3 regions of the Streptomyces sp. NPDC107522 genome follow, and region 2 is predicted to be linked to each of the others. Evidence: riboswitches for the same ligand, from Rfam matches in the RefSeq annotation. Region 2 holds a riboswitch; each other region holds the start of a gene.
The links. Region 2 has a riboswitch for cobalamin ahead of ACZ7L6_RS38095 (cobalamin biosynthesis protein). Riboswitches for the same ligand answer to the same signal wherever they lie in the genome.

Region 1 (5,693 bases), on a different contig from region 2:
CGTCGTAGTGGTCGGGGTGCAGGACACCCTTGGCCGTACGCGTCTTCTCCCAGGCCGGCAGCGGGCCGCTGCGCTCGGCCAGGTCGGCGGACGCCTCGTACGCGGCGAGCATGATGCGCTCGGCGATGCGGGTGGAGAGCGCCTTGGCCTCGGGGGAGTCGAAGGGCAGACGCAGCTTGAAGAAGACGTCCTGCAGGCCCATCGCGCCGAGGCCCACCGGGCGCCACTTGGCGTTGGACCGGCCCGCCTGCTCGGTCGGGTAGAAGTTGATGTCGACGACACGGTCGAGGAAGGTGACGGCGGTGCGGACGGTGGCGTCCAGCCGCTCCCAGTCGATGTCGTTCCCGTCCACGAAGGCGCCGAGGTTGACCGACCCCAGGTTGCAGACCGCCGTCTCCCCGTCGTCGGTGACCTCCAGGATCTCGGTGCAGAGGTTCGAGGAGTGGACGACATGGCCGGGCAGGGCCGTCTGGTTGGCGGTGCGGTTGGCGGCGTCCTTGAAGGTCATCCAGCCGTTGCCGGTCTGCGCGAGGGTGCGCATCATGCGGCCGTACAGGTCACGGGCGGGGATGGTCTTCTTCGCGAGCCCCGCCGCCTCCGCCTTCCGGTACGCCGCGTCGAACTCCTCGCCCCACAGGTCGACCAGCTCGGGCACATCGGCCGGTGAGAAGAGGCTCCACTGCTCGTCGGCGTTGACCCGGCGCATGAACTCGTCCGGGATCCAGTGCGCGAGGTTCAGGTTGTGCGTACGGCGGGCGTCCTCACCGGTGTTGTCCCGCAGCTCCAGGAACTCCTCGATGTCGGAGTGCCAGGTCTCGAGGTAGACGGCGGCGGCACCCTTGCGCCGGCCGCCCTGGTTCACGGCGGCGACGGAGGCGTCGAGCGTCTTCAGGAACGGGACGATGCCGTTGGAGTGCCCGTTGGTGCCGCGGATCAGCGAACCCCGGCTGCGGATGCGGGAGTACGACAGCCCGATGCCGCCGGCGTGCTTCGAGAGGCGGGCGACCTGGTGGTAGCGGTCGTAGATGGAATCCAGCTCGTCCAGCGGGGAGTCGAGGAGGTAGCAGGACGACATCTGGGGGTGCCGGGTGCCGGAGTTGAAGAGCGTGGGGGAGGAGGGCAGGTAGTCGAGGCGGCTCATGAGCCCGTAGAGCGCGGCGACTTCGTCCAGGGCGCGGACGGTGTCGTCCTCGGCGAGGCCTGCGGCGACACGCAGCATGAAGTGCTGGGGCGTCTCGATGACCTTGCGGGTGAGGGGGTGCCGGAGCAGGTAGCGGCTGTGCAGGGTGCGCAGGCCGAAGTAGCCGAAGCGGTCGTCGGCGGCCGGGTCGACGAGGGCGTCCAGGCGGGCGGCGTGCAGGCGCACGAACTCGGCGGTCCGGTCGGCGATGAGGCCCTCCCGGTGCCCGACCGCGACGGACTCGGTGAAGGACGTCACGCCCTGCGAGGCGGCCTCGGCGGCGATGGAGATGGTCAGCAGCCGGGCGGCCAGCCGGGAGTAAGCGGGGTCCTCGGAGATGAGACCGGCGGCCGCCTCCGTGGCCAGCTCGCGCAACTCGGCCTCGTCGGCCCGGGCGGACCGGCCGCGCAGCGCGGCGGCGGCGACCCGGCCGGGGTCGGCGTCGGGGAGGTCGGCGGTCAGCTCGGTCAGGATCCGCAGCAGCGCGGCACCGGGACCGTCGGTCGCCGCCATTGCCGCGGACGGCACTGCTGAGGCCGGGTCTGCTGGCGCGATGGTCACGTGGGGGCTCTCCCTCGCTCGGCACGGGGGCCTCGCACGAGGGCAGGGGGCAGCACACGAGCGCACACGGCGTCGCGTCCACCGGCCCATTCCACGAGGCCCGGACGTCAGGGCACGCCGACCGGATGGCCGGGTGCACTGTCGGCAGGTCCTCGGACTGACTCCTGCGCACGACGATTCCGGGAAAAGACATGCACAAGTACACCGTTGCGGGACAGTTCCGGATTCGCACCGGATTCCCCTGCGGCGACAGCGAGCATGAGCATACATCTTGTGCTCACCCGCCACGCCACCCCCAGATGTTGTGTCGCGGTGGTTTCAGAGCGTCAACTCATAGGTGAGGAGAGTGATGTCGTCGAGGTGCGGGATCGGGTTCCAGTCCCGGTCGGGTGTGCGAGCGAAGCCCAGACGTTCGTAGATGCGGTGGGCGCCGTGCATGGTGCGCTGGGTCGACAGGACGATCCGTAGGCAGCCGTCCGTGGCCCGTGCGCGGTCGATACAGGCCCGCACGAGGGCCTCGCCGACGCCCCGGCCGCGTGCCTCCCGTGAGACCGCCAGCATGCGGATCTCCGCCTCGCCGGGGCCGGCTATGTCGGCCATGGGGCCGCCGGACGGCACGAAGGTGACGCCGCCGACGACGCGGCCGTTCTCCACGGCGACCAGCACCTCGGCGGCGGCCGTCCGCTTGGCCACGTCCCTCAGTTCGCCGAGGTACTCGTCGCTGTGCCCGAAGTCGAGCAGCCCGTCCTGGAGGTAGGCCTGCGCGGTGATCTCACCGAGGGCCTCGTACTCTCCGGGTTCCACCTGCCGGATCACGATGTCCATGGGCCCGAGTCTGCCGGACGGGGACGGCCGCGGGCCCGGGGTTTTTCGACCGGGTTGCAGGGCGGGCTGGGAGTGCTTCCATGGAGGTAGGCGTCGGCGCCCGCGGTCCCTCCGTTTCGAGAGCCCTTCTCGGAAGGAGACGCATGATGACGAGAGTCGTCCGCCGCCCGCCCGGCAAGGAGCGGCCGCGCAACGCGCCGATGGCGACGCTGGCTCCGAGGAGGGCGGGCAGCTGGGCCAGGCGCGGGTTCGTGGGCCACTGGCACTCGCTGACGATCCGTCTGGAGGCCCGCCGCGGCACGACGCGTCCCAAGAAATGGCGCAGGTGGATCTCGTACACCAACGTGGCCAGGGCGGGGTGGGTACTCGGCGCGCTCGTGGTGCTCGGTTGGGTCGGGGCGGGTGTGCACATGCTGATCGCCGACGGTCCGACGACCATCGAAAAACTGCAGGACGAACCGGGGGTCGACGCCCTCGTGCGGTTCATCGGGCCGGTACTCACCGCTTCGGTCGCCGCCGCGCTCTTCCTGTTCTGGTGGTACCGGTGGACCAAGCGGCGCTACCTCGCCAAGGCCCGGGTCGATCCCCGTCGGCTGGTGCCCACCGCCGGACCGGACACCGCCGAGATCGTCGGCCGCGAGGAGGTCGCCCAGGTCATCGCCGAACGGCTGCGGGAGCGTGACAACCGCCGGCCCTATCTGCTGGTCGGCGGCGTCGGCGTCGGCAAGACAGCCGTCCTGGTACGGCTCACCGAGCTGCTGGCCCGGCAGAACGCCGTGCCCGTGCCGATCCGGCTGCGGGACGCGACCGACGGAACCGACCTGGACTTCGAACGCATGGCCAGACAGCGCTTCGCCGACGAGGCACCGCGCGGCATCCTCGCGCGCGGCAAGACCGAGCGGGTCTGGCAGCAACTGCTCGCCGACGACAAGCCGGTCGTCATCGCCGACGGACTGGAGGAGGCCCTCCTCGGCGACGGCCTCCAGCAGAACCGGGACAACATCATCCGGCAGGCCATCGAGCGGGCCCACGAGGAGAAGCTGCCCCTCGTCATCGCCTCGCGGCCGCACAGCCCGCTGGAGAGCACCTCCGCGGCGATCGTGGAGCTGGAACCGCTCAGCGAGGAGGAGGCCCTGCGCTTCGTCCAGGCGCACGTCCCGGAGACGGACGAGCGCCGCGTGGACTGGATCGTCGAGACGGCGGAGGTGACCGAGTCACCCGTCTATCTGCAGATCGCCCGGGAACTGCACCGCCACGGAGCCCTGGAGCACGACCGGCCGGACAACGACCCGCAGCACATGAACACCCGCAGCCGGGACCGCGGCACGCTGCGGCTGTGGCTGCTTGAGACGTGGGACGAGGCGCTGTGCCAGGGCCGGCTGCGCCAGGACGTCACACTGACCCCGCAGGAGCGCCGTGACACCCTCGAAGCTGTCTCGGCCCTGGCCTGCGTGGGGCTGATCCAGGACAAGCTGGAAGTCGGCTTCGGGGAGCTGCTGAACACGGACGTCCACCCGGGTCCGGCGCGGCGCGCGCAGGCCAGGGCCGAGCACATGTGGACCAGCCGGCGCGGCTTCGACCGGTACGGCAGGCGCGGGAACGTCCTCTCCGAGTGGCACCGGCAACAGATCTGGGACGTGCTCTGCGAGCGGCTCGGCGAGGAGGAGAGAAGGCGGCTGCGCGAGGGCAACATGGACCAGTGCCGTGCCGTCCTCGCCCGCTTCGCGAGCAACGCGGACAAGCTCGCTCTGGTGGAGGGGTTCGAGCGCAAGGTCCGCTTCCCGCACAGCATCATCCAGGCCTACTTCGGCTACCGCATCCTGAACCAGCTGGGCGAGCGGGGCGCCGGAGACCTCGTCGAGCAGGCGCTGCAGCCGCCCGGCCCCAGTCGCGAACTGCTCATCGCCCTGGTGCTGTTGTCCCGCAGGCGGGCGGCGAAACTCAAGGCCCGACGGGGCGGTGTCCGCGTCGAGATGAAGAGGGAGATCGAGGAGCTGGTCCGCCAGTCACCCGTGCGGGGACACACCTTGGCCCACCGGCTCTGCAGGGCCGCGGACCGCCGCACGGACGACCCGAAGGCTCTGGATCTGTACGCGGCCGCCATGGAGATCGAGAGCGTGGAGGACGATCCGAGACTGCTCAGCGGCATCGTGGAGAGGGCGCGCGAGAGCTGGGCCGGGTTCAAGGGAGACCAGCGCACCCTCGACGACGCGAAACTGAGGCTGCTCAAGCAACTCGGAGCCGCACTGCGGAGCGTCTCCGACCGGATCGACACCACCCCGCTCTACGAGCAGCTCTTCGAGATCGGCGTACAGGAGCCCTCCTACTCCATACGCCTGGCCGCCGCCCAGGAGTTCGGCACGGGCGGCAACCCGGCGTTCGCCCTGATCCGTGCGCGGGTCGGGCTCAACTCCGACCCCGTGCAGGAGTACAACGACCGGCTCGGCGAGTTGAAGGCCTGGAAGCGGCAGGAGTACGAGCAATGGGCCGAGCGCATGGGCGTGGCACGGGCCGCCGCCCCCTCCCGGGCCAGGTCCGAGCGCATCGCCCGGTTGCAGCGAAAGCGGCGGGAACTCAACCGGGACTACCGGCAGAAACGGGTCGATCTGTTCCGGGAGTTCGTGATGCGTGCCTGGCTGATCCCCATGCTGCTGGGCTCGGTCGACGAGGCCCACCGTGACGAGGCCCGGGAACGCCTCACCAAGTGGCTGCGCCACCTCGACCCGAACGCCGCCGGCGGCGTCCCCGACCTGCCGCTCGCCCTCGAAGCCGCACTGGCCCAGGGCTTCAAGTACGCGGCCAACCGGCGCAAACGGCACCCGCACGCCTACCCGGGCGGGCGCGCCGACCTGATCCGCCAGGCCGAGACGGTGCTGCAGCAGTCCCGGTGCTGGTATTCGCAGATCATCCTGCTCCAGGCGCTGTGCCTGTGGGAGCTCCCGGACAGCGTGAGCAGCCATGAGCGGAGCGCGGAGTCGACGGCGGGCAAGGACGGTGACCGCGACGGCGGGGGCGAGCCCGGCCAGGCGATGGGCGGGGCGACCGCCGTACAGACCGTGGAGCGCTGGCTTGCGATGGCCGGCACGGCGAACAGAGCGCACGGCCATCCCGGTGCGAACGGCGACTC
Region 2 (5,693 bases):
GTGCTCATGCGGGCGCTCCCGGTGGAATGAAAGGCAGTCCTTGCGGCGCGCCCGACTCGATGAGCCGCCAGAGCGCGTCCGTGTCCGCGTGCTGTTCGATCAGGTCGCCGAGCCGGTCGAGCTGCTCCTCGCGCAGCGCGGCGAACGACGTGTCGGCGGCCGGCACGAAGCGGCGGCCCGCGGCGGCCGCCACCTCCCGCAGGAAGGCCCGCCGGAAACCGTCCGACTCGAGCGAGCCGTGCCAGTGCGTGCCCCAGGTCTGGCCGACCCGGCAGCCGTCCAGGAAGGGGTCGCCACCCGATATCTCGGCAACCCCGTGATGGATCTCGTACCCGTCGACGTGCTCGCCGAGAGCTTCCCCGCTCGGCCGGGTGAGGGTCTTCTCGCGGGCGAACCGCACCCGGACGGGCAGGACCCCGAGCCCGTCGACATGCCCGCGCCGGCTCTCGACGTCGTCCTCGATGTGCTCGCCGAGGATCTGGAAGCCGCCGCAGATGCCGAGGACGGGCCGCTGCTCGGCGACCCGGCGCACGAGGGCCTCGGCGAGCCCCCGCTCGCGCAGCCACTCCAGGGCGCGGACGGTTCCGCGGGTGCCGGGGATGACCACCAGGTCGGCGTCGGCGAGCTCCTCCGGTCGGTCCACGAACCGCACGACGACACCCGGCTCGGCGGCCAGGGCGTCGACGTCGGTGAAGTTGGACATCAGGGGAATCGCACAGACGGCGACGCGCAGCACGTCCTCCCCGACCGGCGGAGCGACGTTGGACTCCCGTACCGTCCCCCGCAGGGAGACCCGCAGGCCGTCCTCCTCGTCGATGCCGAGCCCGTGCCGGAAGGGCAGGACACCGTACGTCCGCCGCCCGGTGAGCCCGTGCAGCATGTCCAGGCCGGGCTCCAGGAGGCTGACATCCCCCCGGAACTTGTTCACGAGGAACCCGGCGACGAGCGCCTGGTCCTTGGGGCTGAGGAGCGCGACGGTCCCGAAGAACGAGGCGAAGACCCCGCCGCGGTCGATGTCCCCGACCACGAGCACGGGCAGCCCGGCGTTCCGGGCGATCCCCATGTTCACGATGTCGGTCCGCCTGAGGTTGATCTCGGCGGGACTCCCCGCCCCCTCACAGATCACCGCGTCATACGTGCCCCGCAACTCGGCGAGACAGTCCAGCACGGTCCCCAGCAGCGCCTGCTGCCGCCCGCCGTGGTATCCGCGTGCGCTCAGCTCACCCACCGGCTTGCCCAGCAGCACGACTTGGCTGCTCTGCTCGCCACCGGGCTTGAGCAGCACGGGATTCATCAGCGCGGTCGGCTCGACGCGACAGGCCTGCGCCTGCATGGCCTGAGCCCGCCCGATCTCGGCGCCCTCGCGCGTGACGAACGAATTGAGGGACATGTTCTGCGCCTTGAAGGGCGCTACCTTGACGCCCTGCCGCACCAGCCACCGGCAGATCCCGGCGGTGACGACACTCTTCCCGGCGTCGGAGGTGGTACCGGCGACGAGAAGCCCACCACCCGTCATGACGTACGTCCTCTCTTGGTGCGGCCTCGTTTCAGGAGCCGCGCGCCGGCGCACACGCCCAGCGCGAGCCAGCTCACGCGCTGCGACAGCCGTACGGCACGCTCGATGTCCGTGACCCGAACGGGGCGCCCGGCGGCGCCGTTGAGCACGGGCCGGTGCTCGACCCGCCCGCCGTACGACAGCGTCCCGCCCAGGCGCACCCCGAGGGCCCCCGCGAACGAGGCCTCGACGGGCCCGGCGTTGGGGCTCGGGTGCTTCGCGGCATCGGCCCGCCACGCCCGTACGGCCCCGCGGGCGTCACCACTCCCAACAGCGGCCAGCACGGCGGTCAGCCGCGCGCCGGGCCAGCCCGCCACGTCGTCGAGCCGGGCCGAGGCCCACCCGTACCGCCGATACCGGGCCGACTTGTGCCCCACCATGGCGTCCAGCGTGTTCACGGCCCGGAACCCGAGCAGCCCCGGCACCCCACCGACGGCTCCCCACACGAGCGCCCCCACCACCGCATCGGAGGTGTTCTCCGCAACGGACTCGACGACGGCCCGGGCGATCCCGTCCGCGTCCAGCGCCTGCGGATCCCGCCCGCACAGATGCGGCAGCCGCTCCCGGGCCCCCTCGACGTCCCCCGCATCGAGGGCACGCCCGATGACCCGCGCCTCACGCGCGAGCGAGGTCCCGCCGACAACGGCCCAGGTGGCGGCGGCGGTCAGCGCGACGGAGGCGGCACGCGACGGCCGTACGACGCGCTGCGCGACGGCGCCGAGCGCCACCGCACCGCCCGCGCACACGGCGGTGTGCAGCACGCCCCGTCCGCGGTGATCCCGCCACAACACCTTCTCCACGGCCCCGGCGGCCCGCCCGAACGCGGCGACCGGATGCCCCCGGCGCGGGTCGCCGAGCAGCAGATCACCGAGAAGTCCGGCGGCGGCGCCGTACGCGAAGACGCGATCGGCACGCATCGGGGTCAGCCGACCGTCGGTTCAGACGTGGGTCCGACACTGCATCTCGATCGGCAGGCGAGCATCGCGTTATGTCCTCACTCAGGGTGTCCACGCCCTGGTTCGACGAGACCGGCGGTGAGAGTTCCTGGCTCCCGGGGCTATCTACCCCGGTGACAGTGGCGGGACCGCGCCGGATTCACACCGGCTTCCTCTCCTACCGCCGTACATGGCTCCGGCAGTCCACCACGGGGTTGGAAGGGGCGTCAACTTGCTGTTGACCTGCGAGGGGAGAGTGTGCAGAAGCCCACATGAGTGGCACCGGCCAGCACCCCGCCGGGGCCCAGGAAACCGACTCGGGTCGAATTCCCTGTGACGGGTGGCCTTCCGCGAAGTCCGTTGCGGCGAGGGTATCGGGCGCCTCCAATAAGTCGTACGAGGTGCTACGAGATGTAAGGAACTCGTCGAAACTGTATGGGAATTGACGAATCGGGTGGACCGGGAGCAGCCCGCCTCTTGGCAGGGCTCGGCGCGGCGGTGGGTCTTTCCCGCCGGCGCCGAGCACGGCGCCGAGTACTTGTTCGGTCGGCTGATCGTGGAGCGACGGGGTGAGGAACTGACGGCGGAGCCTGTCCGTCTGAAGGAATCGGATGGCGCGGAGGCTGACGAACTGGCCGCCTTCTTCACCATGGACAGCCGCCGTGGCGTCCGGTGGGAGTCCGGCCACGACTCGCCGGCTGTATCGAGTTCGGCGCCCCTCTGTACGACAGCAAGGTCGCGCTACTGTCCCGGAAATGACGACCGGGCGGGTGCGGGGAACGTCGTCCCCGCACCCGCCCGGCGCAATCCGTATGTCAGGCCACGATCAGATAGATCCCGTATCCCACAGCCGCCGCACACGCAGCGAAGCACGCGTACGCGCCGGTGACCGCGAAGGCGGCCGAGCCGCCCTGGGCCGAGGCCTTCTCCTGGCGGGACAGGCCCGCGATGCCGAGGGTGAACAGGCCCACGAGGGCCACCGTGACCACGAGGCTGACGCCGAAGACGGAACCGAGGGCCGCCCAGTCGATCTTCATACTGCTGTTTCCTTCGTTACCGGGTGGGCGGGGCTCAGACCGTGGTGGCCGGCGAGGCCGCCGGTTCGGTCGCCGGGGCCGGGATCGTGGCCGTGAGGTCCTCGGTCGCCGTGCCTGTCGGGGGCGGGGTCACGGCGGCGATGGCTGTGGTCACCACGCCGGCCGGCTCGTCGGTCTCGTTGACGTTCGTGTGGTCGACGACCTCACGGCGGGAGAGCTTCCAGATCGCGGCGCTGGAGGCGACCAGGAAGACCGCCACGAGGGCCGTGCCCCAGTTGCCGAAGCCCGTCACGTACTCCGCGAGCGCGCCGACCAGCGCGGCGGCCGGGAGCGTGAGGCCCCAGGCGACGAACATGCGGGTGGCGGTCGACCAGCGGACGACGCCGCCCTTGCGGCCGAGGCCCGCACCCATCACCGAGCCGGAGACGGAGTGCGTGGTGGAGAGGGAGAAGCCGAGGTGGGAGGAGGCCAGGATGACCGTCGCGGCGCTGGTCTGGGCGGCGAAGCCCTGCTGCGGCTGGAGGTCGGTCAGGCCCTTGCCCATGGTGCGGATGATGCGCCAGCCGCCGAGGTAGGTGCCGAGCGCGATGGCCAGACCCGCGGAGAGGATGACCCAGGTGGGAGGGTCGGAGTCGGGGGCGAGGGTGCCGCCGGCGACCAGGGCGAGGGTGATGATGCCCATCGTCTTCTGCGCGTCGTTGGTGCCGTGGGCGAGGGAGACCAGGCCGGCGGAGGCTATCTGGCCGGCGCGGTAGCCCTTCTTGGACGCGTTGCCGTCGGCCTTCTTGCCCAGGGAGTACGTCAGGCGGGTGGCCAGCATGGCGGCGATGCCCGCGACCAGCGGGGCCGCGATCGCCGGGATGAGGACCTTGGTGACCAGTACGTCACCGTGGACCGCGCCCATGCCCGCCGAGGCGATGGTGGCGCCGATCAGACCGCCCATGAGGGCGTGCGAGGAGCTGGACGGAAGTCCGACCAGCCAGGTCAGGAGGTTCCAGAGGATCGCGCCGACCAAGGCGGCGAAGATGACCTCGGGACGGATGCCGGTCTCGTCGACGAGACCCTTGGAGATCGTGTTGGCGACCTCCACGGAGAGGAAGGCGCCTACAAGGTTCAGCACGGCGGACATGGCCACCGCGACCTTGGGCTTGAGCGCACCGGTCGAGATGGTCGTGGCCATCGCGTTGGCGGTGTCGTGGAAACCGTTCGTGAAATCGAACGCGAGTGCGGTTACCACCACAATCGCGAGGATCAGCGAGAAGTTTTCCATTTACCCAGGCAATCGTTCGAGGTCGTTGGCCTGTCGAACGTAGGTAACCTGAGTGAACGGAAGGTGAACTGGGGCAGGCCGCACGGTGTCCGGCAGGGAGGGTTTCTCCTATGAGCGGAGGCTCCGGTTCCGTCGGACAGCGCGCGGCCCGGGCGCCGCACGGCTAGTAGCCGCGGGCGAACTTCCTCAGCTGGCTCATGGACCCGTTGAAGAGATTCTGGTCACCCGGCAGGCTCCCGCCGCCGTTGTCGTACTGCCAGAAGGTCCAGAACTGCCATCCGGCCGGCAGTGCCCCCGCGCTCGAGGAGTTGTAGCGGGCTGTCCACAGGGCGTGATTCGAGGCGAAGGCGCGGCTGGCGCCGGTGCAGGTGTTCCACCAGTGCGTGGTGGTGTAGATCACCGGACGACGGCCGGTGAGACGCTTCACCTCGTTGCTGAAGGACTGGATCCAGTTGACCATCTTGGCCTTGCTCAGTCCGTAGCACTTGTGCTTGCTGTACGGGTTGTACTCGATGTCGAGCGCGGGCGGCAGCGTCCAGCCGTCCGGCGTCCAGCCGCCGCCGTTGCGCACGAAGTGCTGCGCCTGCGACCTGCCCGACGACTTGTCCGGCAATGCGAAGTGGTAGGCGCCGCGGATGAGGCCCGCGTTGCGGGAACCGTTGTACTGCTGGTTGAAGTAGGGGTTGCGGTAGGTGTGCGACTCGGTCGCCTTGACGTAGACGAACGTGGCGCCCTTCGCCTTCGAGCTCTGCCAGTTGACGTTCTTCTGGTGGGAAGAGACGTCGTGGCCCTTGGGCTTGCCTGCTGCCGCCGCCGGAATCTCGGCGAGCGCGGTCCCCCCGAAGGCGAGCGCTGCCACGGACGCCGCTATGAGGCGGGAGCGGTGACGGGACGGT
Region 3 (5,693 bases), on a different contig from region 2:
GTCGCGGGTCGCGGCGAGGGTCAGCAGGGCGGCGACCGCCGCGCCGGAACCGGCGACCAGCCAGGCGCGGGCGTCCCAGCGGTCCGGGCGGTAACGGGTGCGCAGGGTGCGGCGACCGCCGAGGCGGAGCCCTGCCAGGGCGGCGGCGACTCCGATGAGGAGGGCCGGGACGCCGTACGTGCCGCCTTCGGCGGTGAGGAGGCCGTACGTCCCCGCGCAGACGCCCAGCAGGCCGCCGAGGGTGAGCGCGGTGGTCGTACGGCGGACGCGGGGCGGGACGTCGGCGGTACGGCCGTAGCCGCGGGCGTCCATCGCGGCGGCGAGCGCGACGGAGCGTTCCAACGCGCCCTCCAGGACCGGGAGCCCGACGTGCAGCAGGCCGCGGATGCCGGTGTGGGGGCGGCCGCGCAGGCGGCGGGCGGCGCGCAGACGCTGGACGTCGGCGATCAGGTGGGGAGCGTAGGTGAGGGCGACCACCACCGCCACGCCCATTTCGTAGAGGGCGCCGGGGAGGGACTTGAGGAGGCGGGTCGGGCCGGCGAGGGAGTTCGCCGCGCCTACGCAGATGAGGAGGGTGGCGAGTCTCAGACCGTCGTAGAGGGCGCTGAGGAGGGTCTCGGCGGTGACCTTGCCGCCCAGGCGGATGCCCTGGGCCCAGTGGGGAAGCGGGAGTTCGGGGAGGGTGACGATCACGTGGGTGCCGGGGAGGGGGGAGCCGAGGGCGGTGGCGAAGAGGAGGCGGATGAGGAGGACGGCGAGGGCGAGTTTGACGAAGGCGGTGTAGGAGCGGGCTGTGGGGGTGTCGGGGCGGCAGGTGGCTACTACGTAGGCGGAGGTTGCTATGAGGAGGGTGAGGAGGAGGGGGTTGGTGGTGCGGGTTGCGGCGGTGCCGAGGGACAGGGACCAGAGCCACCAGGCACCGGGGTGCAGCTGTGGGCGGGGGGTTGGGACGCTTGCCTGCGCCGGCCGGGTGCCGCCCCTCTTAGGGACGGGCGCCGCCCCAGCGGCACGACTGCCCGCAGGCTGGGTGGCTCCGCCTGCCGTCACGCTCGCCGCCGTCGTGCCTGCCACAGCGCTGCCGTTCCCAACACGGCCACTACGGCGATCCCCGCGACCAGGCCCAGCGACGGGCCGCCGTCCGACTCGTCCGTCTTCTCGGTGGCCGTCGGTTTCTTCGCCCCCGACACCTGCTCCCCGCACCCCTTCTCCGGGTACCCCGCGATCGCGCACAACAGGGCGTTCGTGTCGTACCGCAGCGGCCTGGCCACGGAGGCGAGCGCTTCCGCGGTTGTCGCGTCGGCGGTCACCCGCGCGCATGCCGTACGTCGAGCCGGTGGCGTCTCGCCCGACGGGGCGTCAGCCGGCGTACCGAAGTCGATGACGAGAGCAACCCGCTTCTTGCCGTCCTGGGGCGGAGTCCTCGCGCAGATCACCTCGAACACCGCCGCGCCCCTCGGGCGGGCCGCGTCCTTGGAGTCCTCGCTCACCGCGAAGCGGAAGCCCTGGACGTCGCCGTCGGAGGGGCGGGCGGTGGAGGGGCCCTGGGTGGCGTAGGTCCAGGTGTCGCCGTCGCGGTCCCAGAAGGACCAGTAGCGGTAGCCGGTCGCCTGGGCGGCCTGGGCCGCGCCGGTCAGGAGGACCAGCGCGGCCAGGAGCGGGGCGAGCGCGCGGCGTATCACTGCCGTCCGCCCTTGTTGCGGCCGCTCAGCAGGAAGCCGATGCCGATGCCCACGACCAGGAAGATGCCGACGTACCACCACACGCCGAAGGGGCTGTCCTCGTCCTCCTCCTTCTCGTCCGCGGCCTTGTCCGCCGCCTTGTGGGGTGCCGGGCCCGTCGCGTTGAGCTGCTCGACCAGGTCCGTGCCGGCGAAGTCCCGGGGGTCGGCGCCCGCCGCGTCGGCGGCGAGGATCAGCTGGGCGTAGGCTGCCGGGCCGCTCTGCTTCGCCCAGGACGCGGCGTTCTTCTCCAACCACTCCAGGGGCTTCTGGGCCGCCGCCTCACCACCCTGTACGGCGAGTGCGACGACCGCGTCCGCGGTGTTGCCGTAGTCGGGCTGGTCCTCGGCGCCGGCGAGGGCGGACGTGAGGTGGCCGTCCTTGGCGAGTTCCTTGCCGAGGTACGCGGCGCCGTTGGCCGCTGCCTGCTCCGGGGTGAGGCGGGAGCCGTCGGCGCAGGCGGCCTCCGCCTTGTCGCCCGCCTTCGCCGTCAGCATGCCCTGGCCCAACGCGCCGACGACGGCCGCCGCCGTCGCATCCGCGTTGGCCGACAACTTGCCCTTCTTGTCCGGCTGGTAGGCGAAGGCGCCGCCACCGTCCTCACCGCAGGGGAGGGCGAGGGACACCAGGGCGTCGTACGGCGACTTGCCCCCCTTGCGTACGTCGCCCGGCTTCTCACCGACGGCCGCGAGCGCACCGATCACCACGGAGGTCGAGTTCGCGTCACTCGCGCCGCCCGCCGCGTACCCCCACCCTCCGTCCTTGTTCTGCACGGACTTCAGCCAGGCCACCGCCTTGCCGGTCACGGCGTCGTGTCCGCCGAGCGCGGCGAGGGCCTGGACGGCGGCGGCCGTGTTGTTGGTGTCGACCATGGTCTTCGCGTCGCAGGCCTTCGAGGTGTCGGCGCGGAACGCGGCGAATGCCCCGCTGGCGCACTGCTGCCCGGTGAGCCAGTCCACGGCCTTCGCCGCCGGCTTCACGCCCACCGTGTCCTGGGCGAGCAGCGCGAGGGACTGGCGCCAGACACCGTCGTACGTCGGGTCGGTCGTGCCGTACAGCCCGGCGGGGAGCGCGACGGACGGTGACGCGGACGGGGACGAGTCGGCGGCGACTGCGGGCGTGGCAGTGGCCGTGCCGATCACGGTGACGGCGGCCAGGGCCGCGGCGCTGCGGCGGACGTACATGATCGGCGGGTGCCCTTCCCTAGGGGAACCGGGCAGCACAGGGGAGACCCCGGGCGGCTCGGCTCCGTACCTCGACGGTGCCGTGCGCCGGCCGGTTGCCGGTGCACGTGAGCCGGTCACAAGACCCGTGCGGGGCGATCCGGCTTGCCACTGGGTGGCTCACGGTTGCGGGTCAGCGCCGGATTTGCACCGGCTTCCCCCCGTACGGGTGTGATGACGACGCCGACACTCTACCCGGCCGTAACCGAACCCCTGAGGGCCGCCTGGGCGGGCGGGTAGGTTCGGGCCATGGCTGAGGGGACCGTGGGGAGACTGCTCGGGTCGGGGCGTACCGCGGACGTGTACGAACTCGACGAGGCGTGGGTGGTGCGCCGCTTCCGGGACGGGTACGGGGATGGGCCGGCCGAGGGCGCGGTGATGGCGCACGTGCGCGAACACGGCTATCCGGCGCCGCGGGTGCGGCTCGCCGACTCCTCGCGGACCGATCTGGTGATGCAGCGGCTGTCGGGGCCGACGATGCTGCGGGCGCTGGCCGAGGGGGAGATGGGCGCGGACGAGGCGGGCGGCATCCTCGCCCGCCTGCTGCGGCAACTGCACCGCGTCCCCGCACACCGGTCTCAGGGCTCGGTGCTGCACCTGGACCTGCATCCCGACAACGTCATCCTCACGCCCGACGGCCCCTACGTGATCGACTGGGACAACGCACGGGACGGCGACCCCGCCCTGGACTGGGGCTCCTCCGCGGTGATCCTCGCCCAGGTCGCCGTGGACGACGGACCCTTCGCCGAACCTGCCCGACCCCTCCTGGCCGCCTTGCTCGCCGACCCGTGCGACCTCACCGAGGCCGGCCTGGCGCAGGCGCTGCGGCGCCGCGCGGAGAATCCGACGATGACTCGGCGTGAGGTCGAACTCCTCGGTGACGCCGGGGAGTTGATCCGTACGTTCATGCGCTAGTGGACGCGAGTGGAGGCGGGCACCGGTCCGCGGAATAGCTCAGCTGTCGACCCTCGGCATGGGGCCGCCGAACGGCAGGTGCAGGGTGCGGGAGGCCAGCAGCCACTGACCGGCGATGCGACGGAAGGTGTCCTCGATGGGGGTCCCCCCGCTCGAGCGAAGTCGAGAGTGGGGGAGGCCGACCTGGACCGGCGGGCCGGCCGGCACCATGCCGCCCGTCCAGCCTTCGACGCGGTACGTCGTGAAGTACGACGTGGCCTCGGCCGTGTCCGGGGAGGTCACCGTGACGCGGATGTTGGACATGATCCGCCGCGAGAGTTTGTCCGCCGGCCGTGCGCCGAAGTACGTCCGCAGTGCCTTCCGTCCCTCGGAACGCCGACCGTCTCCCGGAGGAGGCCACTCCCACCGGCCGTCCTCGGTGAACAGGTCGGCGACGGAGGCCGGTTCGCCGAGGTCGAGGCGGTGGACGAAGTCGAGGATCAGGCGCTCGCAGGCACGTTCGGCGAGGAGTTGCTCCATGGGGTCCATGAGGCCGTTGGTACCAGCCGGGAGCGCAGCGGCACGATCGAATTACACCGCCACGTATGTCACCGGCTCACTCCCCGCCACCGCCTCCGCCCGCCCCAGCTTCACCAGCTGCCGCAGATGCGACTCGGCCTCGGCGATCGCGATGTTCCGTGAGCCGTAGGGGATCTGGTCCCAGGTCCGGTTCCATTCCATGCGTTCGGCCAGCTGCCAGGGGGTGAGGGGCTCGGACAGCAACGCCAGCAGTCCGGTGAGGCGTTCCTCGTGGTGGGTCAGCAACTGCCGTACGCGGGCGGGCGCGTCGGTGAACGCGTGCTGGTGGGCCGGGAGGATCTCGGCGGGTTCGAGGCGGCCGACGCGTTCGAGGGAGTCGAGATAGTCGCCGAGGGGGTCGGTGACGGTCGTGTCGTCGGGGTCCTCGTACAGGCCGATGTGCGGGGTGATCTCGGGGAGCAGGTGGTCGCCGGAGAACAGGCGGCCGTGGCCCGGGAGTCGGGCCGGGTGCTCCTCCTCCAGGTGCAGGCAGACGTGGCCGGGGGTGTGGCCCGGGGTCCAGATGGCGCGCAGGCGGCGGCCGGGGAGGTCGAGGAGCTCGCCGGGGACGATCTCGCGGTCGGGCGCGGCGGGGGAGAAGCCGAGCAGGGAGCGGGGGCGGCGGGCGGCGCGGAGCGGGGACACGTGGGCTTCTGGGGCGCCGGCCGCGGTGAGCTTGTCCGCCATGTAGGAGAACCAGCGCTCGGGGCGGGTCGCGCGGGTGCGCCGTACGATCGCCGCGTCCGCCGCGTGCATCGCGATCCAGGCGCCGGAGGCCTCGCGCACCTTGCCCGACAGGCCGTGATGGTCGGGGTGGTGATGGGTGATGACCACGCCGTGGATCTCGGCGGGCGCGGTGCCGCACGCCGCGAGGCCCTCGGCGAGGGCGTCCCAGGAGGCCGGGTCGTCCCAGCCGGTGTCGATGAGCACCGGGCCGCGGTCGGTGTCGACGACGTACACGAGGGTGTGGCCGAGCGGGTTGTCAGGGATGGGGACCTGGAGGGACCGGACGCCGCCGCCGTGGTCGTACACCTGCGCCATGGGCTCCCCAATCGCCGCACACCGGCCACCGACGGCCACTATAACTAGAACGGGTTTCGATGGGAGCCTGAGTCACCCAGGCTTGGCGTTCCGTATCCGCTCCGGGGTCCAGAACTCCCTGATCTCCTCGGGGCTCTTCGTCTCCCGGTGGACGGACACCCCGTTGCCCTGCGTGACGTCGTCCCAGTTCGAGGCCATCCATACGACACCACAGACGGCCGTCGTCATGACCGTCGCG

Region 1: it holds a riboswitch for cobalamin, as region 2 does, so the genes downstream of both, ACZ7L6_RS11045 (ribonucleoside-diphosphate reductase subunit alpha) here and ACZ7L6_RS38095 (cobalamin biosynthesis protein) in region 2, are expected to answer to the same signal.
Region 3: it holds a riboswitch for cobalamin, as region 2 does, so the genes downstream of both, ACZ7L6_RS19210 (prenyltransferase/squalene oxidase repeat-containing protein) here and ACZ7L6_RS38095 (cobalamin biosynthesis protein) in region 2, are expected to answer to the same signal.

What each region holds. Positions count from the first base shown of each region.
Region 1 is NZ_JBVKAU010000003.1:219,571-225,263, reverse strand. It holds gene ACZ7L6_RS11045 (ribonucleoside-diphosphate reductase subunit alpha) at 1-1,741, opposite strand, end outside; cobalamin riboswitch at 1,868-2,042, opposite strand; gene ACZ7L6_RS11040 (GNAT family N-acetyltransferase) at 2,060-2,566, opposite strand; gene ACZ7L6_RS11035 (NACHT domain-containing protein) at 2,710-5,693, shown strand, end outside.
Region 2 is NZ_JBVKAU010000020.1:88,644-94,336, forward strand. It holds gene cobN (cobaltochelatase subunit CobN) at 1-8, opposite strand, end outside; gene ACZ7L6_RS38090 (cobyric acid synthase) at 5-1,516, opposite strand; gene ACZ7L6_RS38095 (cobalamin biosynthesis protein) at 1,513-2,472, opposite strand; cobalamin riboswitch at 2,575-2,714, opposite strand; gene ACZ7L6_RS38100 (hypothetical protein) at 3,306-3,527, opposite strand; gene ACZ7L6_RS38105 (inorganic phosphate transporter) at 3,562-4,797, opposite strand; gene ACZ7L6_RS38110 (lysozyme) at 4,961-5,693, opposite strand, start outside.
Region 3 is NZ_JBVKAU010000005.1:448,845-454,537, forward strand. It holds gene ACZ7L6_RS19200 (CbiQ family ECF transporter T component) at 1-930, opposite strand, end outside; gene ACZ7L6_RS19205 (SCO2322 family protein) at 1,044-1,679, opposite strand; gene ACZ7L6_RS19210 (prenyltransferase/squalene oxidase repeat-containing protein) at 1,676-2,902, opposite strand; cobalamin riboswitch at 3,014-3,155, opposite strand; gene ACZ7L6_RS19215 (phosphotransferase) at 3,191-3,856, shown strand; gene ACZ7L6_RS19220 (nuclear transport factor 2 family protein) at 3,896-4,384, opposite strand; gene ACZ7L6_RS19225 (MBL fold metallo-hydrolase) at 4,427-5,455, opposite strand; gene ACZ7L6_RS19230 (hypothetical protein) at 5,528-5,693, opposite strand, start outside.